3 linked regions of the Bdellovibrio bacteriovorus genome follow. The protein of the gene in region 1 interacts with the protein of each later gene in a pairwise test. Links are inferred from orthologs where the notes say so. Each region holds a gene or a part of one and is shown in the gene's direction. Other genes may lie near its edges.

The links.
Region 2: the proteins of AZI85_RS12035 (region 1) and mtgA interact in binary tests that used the Escherichia coli proteins (3 or more experiments, as listed by UniProt). The link is inferred for Bdellovibrio bacteriovorus from one-to-one orthologs.
Region 3: the proteins of AZI85_RS12035 (region 1) and AZI85_RS00060 interact in binary tests that used the Escherichia coli proteins (3 or more experiments, as listed by UniProt). The link is inferred for Bdellovibrio bacteriovorus from one-to-one orthologs.

What each region holds. Positions count from the first base shown.
Region 1 is NZ_LUKF01000016.1:496,489-499,488, reverse strand. It holds AZI85_RS12035 (penicillin-binding transpeptidase domain-containing protein), read left to right. Parts: upstream 1-510; coding sequence 511-2,490; downstream 2,491-3,000. Other genes in the region: AZI85_RS12030 (RecQ family ATP-dependent DNA helicase), read left to right, coding at 2,679-3,000; AZI85_RS12040 (hypothetical protein), read left to right, coding at 175-510; rsmH (16S rRNA (cytosine(1402)-N(4))-methyltransferase RsmH), read left to right, coding at 1-194. UniProt on the Escherichia coli protein: Essential cell division protein that catalyzes cross-linking of the peptidoglycan cell wall at the division septum. Required for localization of FtsN.
Region 2 is NZ_LUKF01000016.1:177,511-182,397, reverse strand. Bases 1,176-4,065 are described here. They hold mtgA (monofunctional biosynthetic peptidoglycan transglycosylase), read left to right. Parts: upstream 1,176-2,192; coding sequence 2,193-2,939; downstream 2,940-4,065. Other genes in these bases: AZI85_RS10500 (MFS transporter), read right to left, coding at 4,050-4,065; AZI85_RS10505 (AlkZ-related protein), read left to right, coding at 3,428-4,065; AZI85_RS10510 (hypothetical protein), read left to right, coding at 3,031-3,444; gloA (lactoylglutathione lyase), read left to right, coding at 1,706-2,182; AZI85_RS10525 (DUF4360 domain-containing protein), read right to left, coding at 1,176-1,520. In the rest of the region: AZI85_RS10535 (hypothetical protein), read right to left, coding at 1-14; AZI85_RS10530 (DUF4360 domain-containing protein), read right to left, coding at 108-701; more of AZI85_RS10525, read right to left, coding at 771-1,175; more of AZI85_RS10505, read left to right, coding at 4,066-4,117; more of AZI85_RS10500, read right to left, coding at 4,066-4,887. UniProt on the Escherichia coli protein: Peptidoglycan polymerase that catalyzes glycan chain elongation from lipid-linked precursors. May play a role in peptidoglycan assembly during cell division in collaboration with other cell division proteins.
Region 3 is NZ_LUKF01000001.1:9,720-14,691, forward strand. What follows is about bases 999-3,973. They hold AZI85_RS00060 (transglycosylase domain-containing protein), read left to right. Parts: upstream 999-1,341; coding sequence 1,342-3,606; downstream 3,607-3,973. Other genes in these bases: AZI85_RS00055 (co-chaperone GroES), read right to left, coding at 999-1,206; AZI85_RS00065 (MBL fold metallo-hydrolase), read right to left, coding at 3,609-3,973. Also shown: AZI85_RS00050 (hypothetical protein), read right to left, coding at 1-577; more of AZI85_RS00055, read right to left, coding at 589-998; more of AZI85_RS00065, read right to left, coding at 3,974-4,589; AZI85_RS00070 (2Fe-2S iron-sulfur cluster-binding protein), read right to left, coding at 4,633-4,893. UniProt on the Escherichia coli protein: Cell wall formation. Synthesis of cross-linked peptidoglycan from the lipid intermediates.

The sequences.
Region 1 (3,000 bases):
CCGTCATTTCTTTCCATTCTTTAGAAGATCGTATTGTGAAAAACATCTTCAAAGAGGCGGAAGATCTAGGTAGATCCGTTTATAAAAAAGTGATCGTTCCCACTCAGGAAGAGTGTGACAAAAACTCTCGCTCGCGTTCTGCGAAGTTGAGAGTCTTCGAGAGGAGTGCTCAGGATGAGCTCGGAAAACTTTAGGCAGCTAAAACCTTTTTTTAGCATTCTGGTTATCATCTTTACTTTGTTTTCCATCGTCTTCCTGCAAATGGAAGAACGTCGCATGGGCTATAGCGTTTTGAAACTGACTCGCGAGCATAAAAAAGTGTGGGAAGAAAAGCGCACCAAAGAAATTGCACTTGCGAAGATCACACGCCCGCAGCTTTTGGATACGATGGCTCAGCAAAAGTTCACACTTAAAAAAGTTCAGGCCAATCAGATCATTCACTTGACCGGCGCTATGACGAAAGAAGCCGATAAAGTAGTGAATAAAGACATTGCGAAAAAGGACCTGTAATTGAAATCACGTATTGTCATCATCTTTGTAGGTATTTTAGTTCTGTGGTCGGCGTTGATCCTGCGTGCGGGTTACTTGCAATTCCTTCCTAATGACAGATTAAACTCTTTGCAAAATAGACAGTTTCAAACCAAGGTCACTTTGCAGGCGCGCCGAGGGGCCATCGTTGATAGCAATGGTCGTGACTTGGCCATGTCGGCGGCGGCTTATTCTCTTTATGCCGATCCAAAAATTATCGAAAACCGCAAAGTCGCAGCAAAGAAATTAGCGAAGGCTTTAAATCAATCTTATGAATCTGTGTATTCGAAGATTAAAGATGGCAGTCGTCGTTTCGTTTGGATTCAGCGCATGTTGGATCAAGCGACCGCAGATGAAATTAAATCATGGGATATTCGCGGTCTTTCGTTTGTCGAAGAGTGGCGCCGTGTGTACCCGAACGAAACTTTATTGGCTCAGACTTTGGGTTTCTTGGGGATTGAAGGTCAGGGGCTTGAAGGTTTAGAGCTTGGTTACAATCAACTTCTTGCGGGCAACCAAAAGAAAGTATCCGTGAAGCGCGATGCCCGCGGACGTCCTTTGATCAATGACGGTTTGATGTTCATTGAAAACCCTGAAGGCAGTGAACTTCGTCTGACGGTGGATTCAGAACTTCAGTACCGACTTGAAAGTGAACTTGCGAATGCGGTTTCTACATTCGAAGCCGATCACGCGGTGGGTGTGATCTTAGAAGCAAAAACGTCGGCGGTTTTAGCGTTGGCCTCTGCGCCGACCTTTGATGTTAACAAAGCAATGAAGGCTCCTGGTGAGCATCGTCGTAACAAAATCGTGACGGACGCGTTTGAACCGGGTTCGACGATGAAGACTTTCGTGATCGCGGCCGCTTTGCGTGACGGATTGATTCAGCCAAATACAAAATTTTATTGTGAAAAAGGAAGCTTCAAAGTCGGTGATCGCATCATCCGCGAAGCTGAAACAAAAGAAAAGTTTGAAGATCTGACAGTGAGTGAAATTCTTGCGGTCTCTTCAAACGTCGGAACAACTAAGATCGCGTTTAAAATGGGGTCAGACAAACTTCGCCAAGGTCTTTTAGATTTCGGCTTTGGGCAAAGACTGGGTGTGGATCTTCCGGGCGAAGCGCGCGGCATGGTGCAGGCTCTTCCGTGGAGACAGCACTTGCTCAGTAATATTTCTTTTGGTCATGGTATCTCTGCGACTCCTTTGCAAGTGGCCAATGCCTTTGCTGCCATTGCAAATGGTGGTGTGTTGAACACTCCGTACATCGTTCACAGCATTCGTGATGCTGAAACAGGAGAGCTTAAAGAGACTGAAGTGAAGCCCATTCGACGTGTCTTGACGGCAGAGCAAGCGGCGCAAATGCGGGCGATGCTTGTTGGGGTGACGACGACAGGGGGAACGGGTGGCAACGCTCGTGTCGATGGTTTCATGGTCGGCGGAAAAACCGGGACGGCTCAGAAAGTCAATCCGAACGGACGTGGTTACTTAAAAGGCGCTTACATTTCTAGCTTCGGCGGATTCATTCCGGCAAATGACCCCAAGTTTGTGATTTACGTCGCCGTGGATTCTCCTCGCAAAGCTTATTATGGCGCGACAGTGGCGGCTCCGTTATTCTCGCGATTGGCTTCTTATGCGGTTCGCAAAGAAGGTATTGCTCCACTTCCGATGGCTGAGGTTTCGACTGTTGATAAAAAGGTGCGTCGTATTGCCGCTGAACCTAAACCAGTTGTGAAAATCCCACCGAAAGAAGTGTTAACCGCGACAGAGTTAGATAAAGTCACGGAAGTGGCGACAGGGGAAACTGTTCCGAACTTAAAGAACATGACCACACGTGAAGTTCTTCGCCGTATCAACGGTCAAGACTTGAAAGTGAAATTCGTCGGTCAGGGAGTCGTCGCCGATACCATTCCCGATGCGGGATCGATGGTTCCGGAAACAAAAGAGATCACGGTTATAATGAAATAAAAGTAAAGGGAAGATTGTGAAGATCTTCCCTTTTTTTGTCCGAGTTTTCTTCAAACATCGGCCACTTGTGTCAGTCTTTTCTTCCTCAGATAAAACCTAATCCCAGTTCATTCTTTGCTCGAAGAGTTTCAAAGCGAAGGCCAGATTGTTGTTGCTTCGCAGAACTCTTTCACAGAAAGTACACGGGTATGGAAATCCAGCAGGCATCGCAATCTGATCTACTAAAAAAATACTTCAATCTTCCGCAATTTCGTCGCGGGCAAAAAGAGATCATTGATGCGGTTCTTGCAAAAAAAGACGTCTTAGCCGTTCTGCCTACGGGAGGCGGTAAGTCTTTGTGTTATCAATATCCGGCTGTCCACTTTCAAAAGCTGGTGATTGTTATTTCACCTTTGATAGCTTTGATGAAAGACCAAGTGATGTCTTTACAAAGACTGGGCATTCCTGCGGGCTGTTTGCACTCAGGTCAATCGGACGATGAAAAACGCGATGTTTTTGCTGAGTTGAATA
Region 2 (4,887 bases), 320 kb from region 1 along the record:
GGCGATTTAGACATCGGCTGGGCTCCTGGTGTTTAAAAGCAGACTCTAACGCATTTTTGCCTTAAAGACATCTACTTTTGCCACCCGGAAGCCCCGCCAAATTCAATCTAGCGGCAACGTTGCCATCTTAGGTGGTAGATAAGGCCTGAAGTCACATCGGCGCTGTCCACTGTCGCCAAAGTTTGCTCACCGCGAGAATTCGCTTGAGCCATCATCGACGTGTTGATTCTTAAGTTCACGCTTGCTCCACACGGAGACCACACTTGTGCACTTGCAATCAAACCATCAGAGATCGTGTAAACATCGCTCACCGGACCCATGAAAGTTCTAGAAACGCGAGGTCCACGTGCACCTGCCCAGAAGTATTCCGCGTCAAAGCGAGAAAGACCTCCGCGAGGCACCGAGTTAAAACCGCGGTAGTCCACTTGGAAAATAGAAACACTGTATCCAGAAGGCACATGCACTGGGACAGAGATGTTGCACGATTTACGATCAATGCGACGACCGCCACCAGCTTCAGCCACATAGTTATCAAACAAGATACTTAAAGCCTGTTGATCGGGACTCAAAGTGACGCTTGCTGATCCCGCAGGACAACCTGTACCACCGTAAGCAGGCTCACCCAAGCGCACTTGCGCATTTGCTTGCAGACTGAGCGCTGACATCACGCCTAAAAGACCCATTAACATCATTTTTTTCATACACTTCCCCCTTATGGTTTATTTTTCCATTTAAAAATTGTTATTTAGTTTTCTAAATTTAGTTTTTGATTATCGGTATCTTGGTGGACGACCCGGATCACGAGGCGGTGGCGCTGGGCGCGGATTGCCTGGATCGCGAGGTGGTGGTGTCACTCGTGATGGAGTACACTGCTTCCATGCTAGCGAGTAACGCTGTGACTGCACTTGGCCATCGATACTATCCAAAGAGATCGTCGACTCAACCAGTGAAGACAGATTTAAATTTCGCGCCATCAAGAATGTTGTGACATAAAGAGTTTGTACAGATTGCGAGCTGCACGGCGCCCAAGGTGCGACGCGAGGATCAATGTTATGTCGGATGTAGTAGTTGTCGTTGTAAGGACCGCGGAATTCTTGCGCGCGGAAGTTGTAAGTGCCGCCGTTTTCGTAACCCGGTCTTTCGTTTTTAGGTTTACTGCCATCAAAAGAATAAAGAGCTTGGTGTTGCGTGACGGTTCCGGCTTCGGCGTAAGCAAATCCACGATAGTCCGCGCTTAAAACTGCAAATGTCCATCCCGCAGGAACATAGAAACTGACTTTCAATTCACACATCAGTCGTGCAATCGGGTTTTTCATCGTCGATGAAGCGACAAAATTATCCAATAGAAGAGAAAACGTCTGACCATCTGGTGAAATATTAGCACTGTGTGAACCCACAGGACATCCGCTGCCAACAGCTTGAATGCTTTGAATGCGAACTCCTGGTGGAGTTTGTGCGTTGGATTGAGCTGAAAGAGCCAAAACAAAAAGACCAGTAAGATGCGCGAGTCCTCGCCACATAGTTTCCCCCAATTAAACTCTCTTCCCCCGAAGAGTGGTGACATCGGTCACCTGGTTAGGGGTATAGCAAGGGCTAGGCCAAATGAATCTGGTGGCATTTTGGGTGGGGTTTCTAGCCTTCCTCGCAAATGCGTTCTTTATGGTGTTCCGAATTTATGTTAGTTTGACCACACAAGAGGAAAATTATGTCAGAGACAAAAGGTTACGTATTTAATCATACGATGATGCGCATTAAAGATCCTAAAGCGTCGTTGGAATTTTACACGAATATTTTAGGAATGAAGTTGGTTCGTAAGTTGGACTTTGCAGAGTGGAAGTTTTCCCTTTTCTTTCTAGCGTATGTTCCTGAAGGTGAAAATGTGCCTTCAGAAAACGAAGCCAATGCGAAATACACGTTTGGTCGTCAAGCCGTTCTAGAATTAACTCACAATTGGGGCACGGAAGAGCAAGAAAAGACGCCTTATCACAACGGAAACACGGAACCTCGTGGTTTTGGTCATATCTGCATTTCTGTTCCTAATATCCAAGAAGCCTGTGCTCGCTTCGAACGTATGGGAGTGCGTTTTCAGAAGAAATTAGGTGAAGGCGGCATGAAAAATATCGCCTTTATTAAAGATCCAGATGACTATTGGGTTGAGATCGTGCAACCAGGTCTTCTCTAGAACGTTATTCATGAAAAAATACTGGCCCCGAATTCGAAATTGGATCACGAAGCTTGTGCTGCTCTTTTTTGTAAGCAGCTTAGGTGCCGTTTTGTTTTATCGATTCGTACCGGTCTTTATCACGCCGTTGATGGTGATCCGTTCTGTAGAGTCCCTCTGGGGTGAAAAGTTCGTCGGCATCTCTAAAGACTGGGTGCCGTTAGAAGAAATCTCACCTTCTGTGCAAAGAGCCGTTTTAAAAGCCGAAGACTATCGCTTCTTTGAGCATAACGGCTTTGACTACGACGCCATTCAAAAGGCTTTGAAATACAACAAAACCCACAAGCGTAAAAAAGGCGCTTCGACGATCAGTCAACAAACGGCAAAGAACGTGTTCCTATGGCCCCAAAGAGATTGGGTTCGCAAAGGCTTTGAAGCTTACTTTACGGTTCTGATTGAGTTCGTTTGGCCGAAAGAGCGCATTCTAGAAGTTTATTTGAATGTGATTGAATTAGGTCCTGGCATTTATGGCGTCGAAGCCGCTTCACAAAAATTCTTTAAAAAGACTGCCAAAAAACTTTCTCCGGCAGAGGCTTCGCTAATTGCAGCGGTGTTACCAAATCCACGCCGTTTCCGCATTGATCGGCCGTCAATTTATGTGATGGCTCGTCAAAGACGTATTTTAAATCGTGTCGCCCCCGAAATCCCGAAAGCGGCTGACGCTTCTTTGTTAGATTTCTTAGATCTTAAATTTGAATCCGAAGAAGAAATCAACTAGCTCTTAGTAATTAGCAAACCCGTGACGAACTACACATTGACCTAAGTGCATTCTCTTTCAAAATGGGGAAGTGCAAATCTTAGGAGGCTTCATGAGACTCTCGTCATTCTTCGCGGTCTTGCTTTTATCAGTCTGTTTTAGTGCCTGCAGTGGCTCCAAAGATGAAAAGGAAAAAGACGGGGCGCTAGCGCCGGTGGGGGATTCTAAACCTGTCGCGGCTGAAGACCTGCAGTTTTTTATCGTCAGTCGCGAAGTGTTCGCAGCCAGCTGTTATGAATGTCATAATCGCGCTCAAGGTATGATTCGCGGAGGCATCGGGACCGATGTTTATGAAGAAGTTCTTGAAAACGCCCAACGCATTTATCAAAAGGCGATTGTGGAGCGCACGATGCCGATGAATTCCAGTCTGACCCCGCGCCAATATAGTTTGTTAAAGGCGTGGTTAGAAGCTGGTGCTCCGATGAAGACCGAGTTAGACTATTCTAACTATGACGTCGAAGAGTAAAAAAAGAAAGATGGTGGAAGCCATCGAGCGCCGCGGGTGTCTTTTAGTTTATCCTTTGCAAAATCAAAAGGAACCTTCCAGTCTGTGGTCGGAGCTTTATCCGCGCAGTGAAATGGTGTGGGGCTGGGATTCTGATGCCGATAATCGTGTCGGGGAGATGTGGATCATGCGCGAAGAACTTTCGCGCAGCGAAGAGGTCGTTTACGCGAAATGGTTCCGCAATCGGGCGACGTTTTTCTCTAAGAAATTATTCATAAATCTATTGGCTTATTTGGGAACATCTAAGGGTCTTATTCATTTACCCAAAGCTTCGCAAGAAGCGTTAGACAGTTTCTTAATGGATTCTCCTCAGTCGACCAAAATCATCAAAGAAAATTTAGGCTGGCAGGGAAAGATGATGGAAAGCCATTACAATCGCGCGATGAAGCCTTTGTGGAACTATCTTTTTATCGTCGGTTTTGGTGAGGTCGATGACTCTAGTTTTCCTTCGCTCAATATGGCGGCCACGCAGACTTTGTTTGAAGACCTGTGGTTGCAGTCTCAGGATATTTCAGAAGAAAAAGCCGAGGCATTCTTATTAAAAACCCTCGGCGAAAAAAATCTGTTTATGAAGTATGCGAAGCGTGTCCATGATAGCGCCAAAACTTTGGAAGACAGAACGCCGTTACGATAACGGCGACGGCGCAGATCGCTCCACCGACACTGATACTAAAAGGCACCGACACTTTTGCTGCCATCCATCCGGCACGTGCGTTTCCAATCAGTGGACCTGACATGTAAGAAATCATTTCAATTCCTGAAAGGCGACCTCGCAATTCATTGGGAACGGTTTCATTCCAAATAATCCCGCGGAAAAGACCACTCATCATATCGGCGGCTCCAGCTAAACCAAGGAAAACCAAGGCCACCCAAAGATGTTGAGCATAGCCTACGCCAATGATGAACACCGCCCAGAGCGTGGCCGCGATCACGACAGCTCGCCCATGACGAGAGACCTTGGAAGTCCAGCCACTAAAAACTGTCATCACCAAAGAGCCCACGGCCATTGCCGAGAATAAAAATCCCGCAGCCGAAGCGCCACCCCATTGTTCCGACATTGAAGGGAACAGGGCCACCGGAAAGGCAAAGGCCATGGCGACGATATCAATCAGATAAGTGCCGATAAGTTCTGGTTTGGACACCGCATATTTAAGACCTTCTTTGGCATCCGTCCAAGGAGAATTGTCTCGTTTTTCAGGATTGGGAATCTTTGACATCAGATAAAGAGCGACAAAGGCCGCGACAAAGCTGATGAAGTCAAAAAGATAAGCCCCCTTGATTCCAAAGCTCGCAATTAAAATTCCTCCCAAGGCAGGACCGACAATAGCTCCTGCAGAGTAGCGGAAGCTCCCTAAAGCACCCACGGCCGCGTAATCTTTTTTATCTACGATTTTCTGAGTCAGA
Region 3 (4,972 bases), on another replicon or contig:
CCATTGTAGAGATTGTTCCACCCTGACCGTAACCGCTGGATTGTTTGCGGCTTAATTGCGGCATGAAGAACCAGTCACCTACTACGATTTTGTAAGCAATCATATCGCGAGTGTCATACCAGTGATCAAAAGCACCTTTACCCGCGTTGTAAGTCATTCCCAAACCGAATTCGAAGGGAGCACGACCGACGATCAAAGCGCCGTATTCTTGGTTCACATTCAAGTAAAGTTGGCTGACTTTCAAATCAACAGAACCTTCGTTCGTCGAAGTCGCTGTGCCTTGCGCGTTTTGATTCAATCCCCAGATTTCACCTACTTGCGAGTTCGGATATTGCGAACTGTTCAAAACATCGAAGCGAGAAATGATGTTTACACCATCAGCCGCGATGATTTTTGGGCTCAAGTAAAGATAGTTCAAACCATAGGCTTTTCTTTCAGAAGGTGAACCCAAAGATGGTTTATCCACTTCAGTCCATTCTGCGCGGTAGCCCCCGCTCCAATCCAAACTCATGGCGTTGGCCGTTGTGGACAAAAGCGCCACCGAAAGACCCAATGCTTTCAAAAGATTCTTATTCATTTTCATTCCTTTTATTTTGCGACCACGCCAAGGACATCCCCCTCGCGAAGGATGATGAGGTCTTCGTTTTGAATTTTGATTTTATTGCCCGCGTATTCCGAGAAGATCACTTTATCGCCGACAACAACGTCCATCGGCTTCAAATGACCTTTTTTGCTCATGTGACCGCGACCGACAGCAACGACCTGACCTTGTAGATTGCCAGAAGTGTCTGCCACCGTATCCGGGATATACAATCCACCTGGAGTCATTTTCTCGGCTCCAGAAAGTTGCACGATCAAACGATCATCCAACGGAGTCACGAAATTGCTAAGATCCAAGTTTTTCGCTGACGCTTTTTCTTTCACCAAGTGAGAAGCTTTCGGCGCAGAAGCGACTTTCGCAGGAGCTTTAGCCGTTTTCTTAACAGCAGCAGGTTTCGCTGCTTTTTTGGGAGCGACCTTCTTAGGAGCTGCTTTCTTCACTACGGCCTTTTTTGCCGGAGCTTTTTTCGCCGCCGTTTTTTTAGCGGGACTTTTCTTAGCCGGAGCAGATTTTTTAGTTACTTTTTTAGGAGTTTTTTTAGAAGCGGTCTTTTTGACGACCTTTTTAACATTGGCTTTTTTAGCAGAAGCTTTCTTCTTAGCCACAACCAATCCTTTCGTTCAAACAAGCTTAGGAAAATTTAAATTTCGCTCATTTGCTTCAGAGAGAGTTTTGCACTACTCTTAACATATATGTTGCGACCACGATTAAAGACTATTTTAATTGCTTTTACAATCCTTGTGACGCTTGTAATCATCTCTGGCCTTGGTGTTGGCGTCTATGCCTACATCACGCTGGAAAAAGAACTGACGGAAAAGTTGGAATCTAAAAAGTTCATCGTTCCGACAGAATTCTATGCGGCCCCACCCACATTTTACGCTCACAGTTTGATACAGATTTCTGAAGTAGAAAAACAGCTTCTGCGCCAAAATTATCGTCGCCGCGACTATGATCAACGCATTCTTCCCGGAGATTACTTCATCGCCAATCGAGAGCAGTGTGCGGCCCGCTTGCAAGTGGGTTTGAATGAAAATCAAGAGGCCTGCATCGGTTGGGTGACATTAGATACGCCTACCGCCGACGTGGACAGCTCTTTGCAGATTCTTGTCGTACAAAAAGATCGTTTGATCTCGCAAATTTTTAAAGGGGCCCCGTTTGTCGAGATGACAGAAGCTCATGCCGAAGCTCCCCTGCTTGCCCAATACATTGGCAACGAACCTTTGATGCAGAAGACGGTGACATTGGGTGAAGTTCCCCCGATGTGCCTGAATGCGATCATGGCAATTGAAGACGCTCAATTTTTGGAGCATGGCGGAGTCAGCATTAAAGGCATCTTCCGTGCGCTGGTAAAAAATATTGCGGCGGGACGAAGAGCTCAAGGTGGTAGCACCATCACTCAACAGCTCGTAAAAAACTACTTCTTAACAAGTGAAAGAACTCTGAAAAGAAAATTTCAAGAGTTCGTGATGTCCATCCTGTTGGAATCGCGCTTTTCAAAAGATCAGATTCTTGAAACCTATCTGAATGTCATTTACATGGGACAAAACGGAGCGTTTCAAGTTCGCGGGTACGGTTCAGCAGCTCGTTACTATTTCGGAAAAGAGATCGCCGATCTAAACCTCAGCGAATGCTCTTTGATGGCCGCGATCGTGAATAGCCCGGGCTTATACAATCCCTTCCGAAAACCTGAAAACGCAGAACGCCGTCGCCATTTGGTTCTGGAAAAAATGCAAGGTCTTCAGTTCATCTCTAAAGACGAAGCCGATGCCGCAGATCGTTTACCACTCCCAGGAGAACCAAGAACGCAAGCCTCTGAAACTGCACCTTACTATCTAGATGCAGTTCGCAAACAACTGCTTTCGCAAAACATCAATCCAGAAGGGCTAAAGATTTACACCGCCCTAGATTTAGAAGCGCAAGACGTGGCCCAAATTTCCTTGCGCGGCCACTTAGACAATCTCGAAAAGAATAACAAATACATCAAAGGTCTTCGCGAAAAAGGCAACAGCCTTGAAGGGAGTGTGCTAGTTGCAAACAACGTCACCGGCCTTGTAAGTGTCGTCGTCGGCGGCCGTAACTATCGCATGACTCAATTCAATCGCGCTATCGACGGACACCGCCAAATCGGTTCGATCATGAAGCCCTTCGTGTATTTGACAGCTCTTTTGAATCAAACCCCTGAGGGCCAACCTTATACACCGATCACCTTGTTGAACGATGAAAAATTCAACTATAAATATGAAGGCCAAGCTTGGTCGCCGGTCAATTACGGGAAGCAGTATTTCGGCCAAGTTCCGATGTTTTATGCATTGAAGAACTCTTTAAATGCGGCGACAGCGGCCTTAGGTATCGCCGTCGGATTAGGAAATGTGATTGATGTCACTCACACCATGGGCGTGACGTCAGAACTGAAATCCTTCCCCGCGATGACTTTGGGAGCCTTCGAGATGTATCCGAAGGAAGTTCTGCAAAGTTACATGACGTTTGCAAACATGGGACAAAAACAAAAAATCTCTTTTGTTCGTCGTGCTCTGAATTCTGATGGCGTAGAAGTCTTCGCTCATCAAATAAATCCAGAGCCCACAGTAGATCCCGCGGCCGTCGCAAGTCTTGTCGGAATGATGAAGCAAACTGTCCTGTCAGGAACGGCTCGCTCGATTACTCTCAGTGGATTCCAAAACCCCGCTGCCGGAAAAACAGGAACAACAAGCGATAACAAAGATGCTTGGTTTGCTGGGTTTACTCCCTATCTGACAACGGTGGTTTGGGTTGGCTATGACAACAACCTTCCGCACCGATTAACGGGTTCGAGTGGAGCTGTGCCTGTATGGACGCAATTCATGAAAAAAATCGGGACGCGCTTCCCGGCCGATGATTTCCCTTGGCCCGAAAACACGAAGAAAGTGCTTTTGGATCAAAGCACTTTGGAATCTTTAAATGCATTTAAAGAAAATGATCCGACCGAAGTTGAACTGATTTTTGACGCCGAAAAAGCGCCGAACTGATTTTAAAGTTTAATCTCTAAGCCTTCGTAGGCAAAGTCCCATGGGATCGGCGGAAGTTTTTCGCCGTTTCTAGTCGCGAATCTTTCGCGTGATTCATAGTACTCACGCGTTTGTCTTTTAAGCTCTAAAACATGTTCGATGCGCGCGCCGGGATCATGATGCGCAAATAGAATGCGCTTGATTCCCTCGCGAAGTGCGATATCCAAACCGACTTGAGCCGCGCTATGTCCCCAATTCGCTTTTTCTGCCAACTCCGGAAGAGTGTACTGTGCATCGAAATACATAAGGTCAACGTTTTGATACAAAGGCAAATCCTCCGCAAGCTCTTCACGAGTCACACGAGTGCCTTCGGTATCCACGCAATGAGCGTAGGCCTTACCTTCACTTTCCACTTTCAAACCCCAACATGGATCTGGATGATCCAACTGGTAAGGCGTGATTGTCATGTCCTCTAGCTGAAAAGGCTTGCGAGGCTCTAAAGTATGGAAAACCACTTTCGCCTTCAATGCTTCAAACGGAACCGGGAAATAAGGACGACTGAAAATTCCACGAATCAAAGATTCAAGCTCGGGCTGAACCGCATAGTAGTGAACTTCACAGCCAGGAATAAAGTGAGGGGTAAAAAACGGCAATCCAATCACATGATCCCAGTGAAAGTGAGTCATGAAGATGTGAAAAGCGCCCTTAGACCGACCCGTGGTGCCACTCATGATTCGCTCACTGAGGTTGCGAATCCCACTGCCACCATCAATGATCAATTGAGCTTTATTACTTTGAACCTCAACACAAGTTGTCGCTGCTCCATAACCGCCGATGCTAGGAACTTCGGCCGTCTGAATGTATTTAGAAATTTGTGAAGGATCACGATAGCCCATAGAGAAGAAGTTACGAAGTACTCCTTCAATATGATAAGTCCAGTCCGTTGGAGGAGGTGCCGATGGAATTGAGCCCCGAACTCCCCAAAATTTTATCGTGAGCGACATATGATTCAGGATAACTATTTATAAACACGAATCAAATAACATATTAGGGGCTGGACTTCTTATCGTAGTTCACAACCACGTACTCGGACCATGGTACTGCCTGGCAAGTACGGATAATTTGAGTTCCCTCCGCATCCGCACTGGTTTTCCCCTCTTCGACGAGGGCTTCACAAGTACCACAAGTCCCCTCCATACAAGAGTATGGCGGATTGATTTGAGCGATAAGTGCCAGGTCTAAAAGTGTTCGTCCCTCTTCGGCAATGACCTCGGTGCCCTTGCCTTCGATGATAAATTTTACCTTCATACCCATCATCAGAGCATTTCGGTAAATTCCGCACAATCAGTTTATGGTATCTAGCGACATTTACCGGTAATTCGTTCTG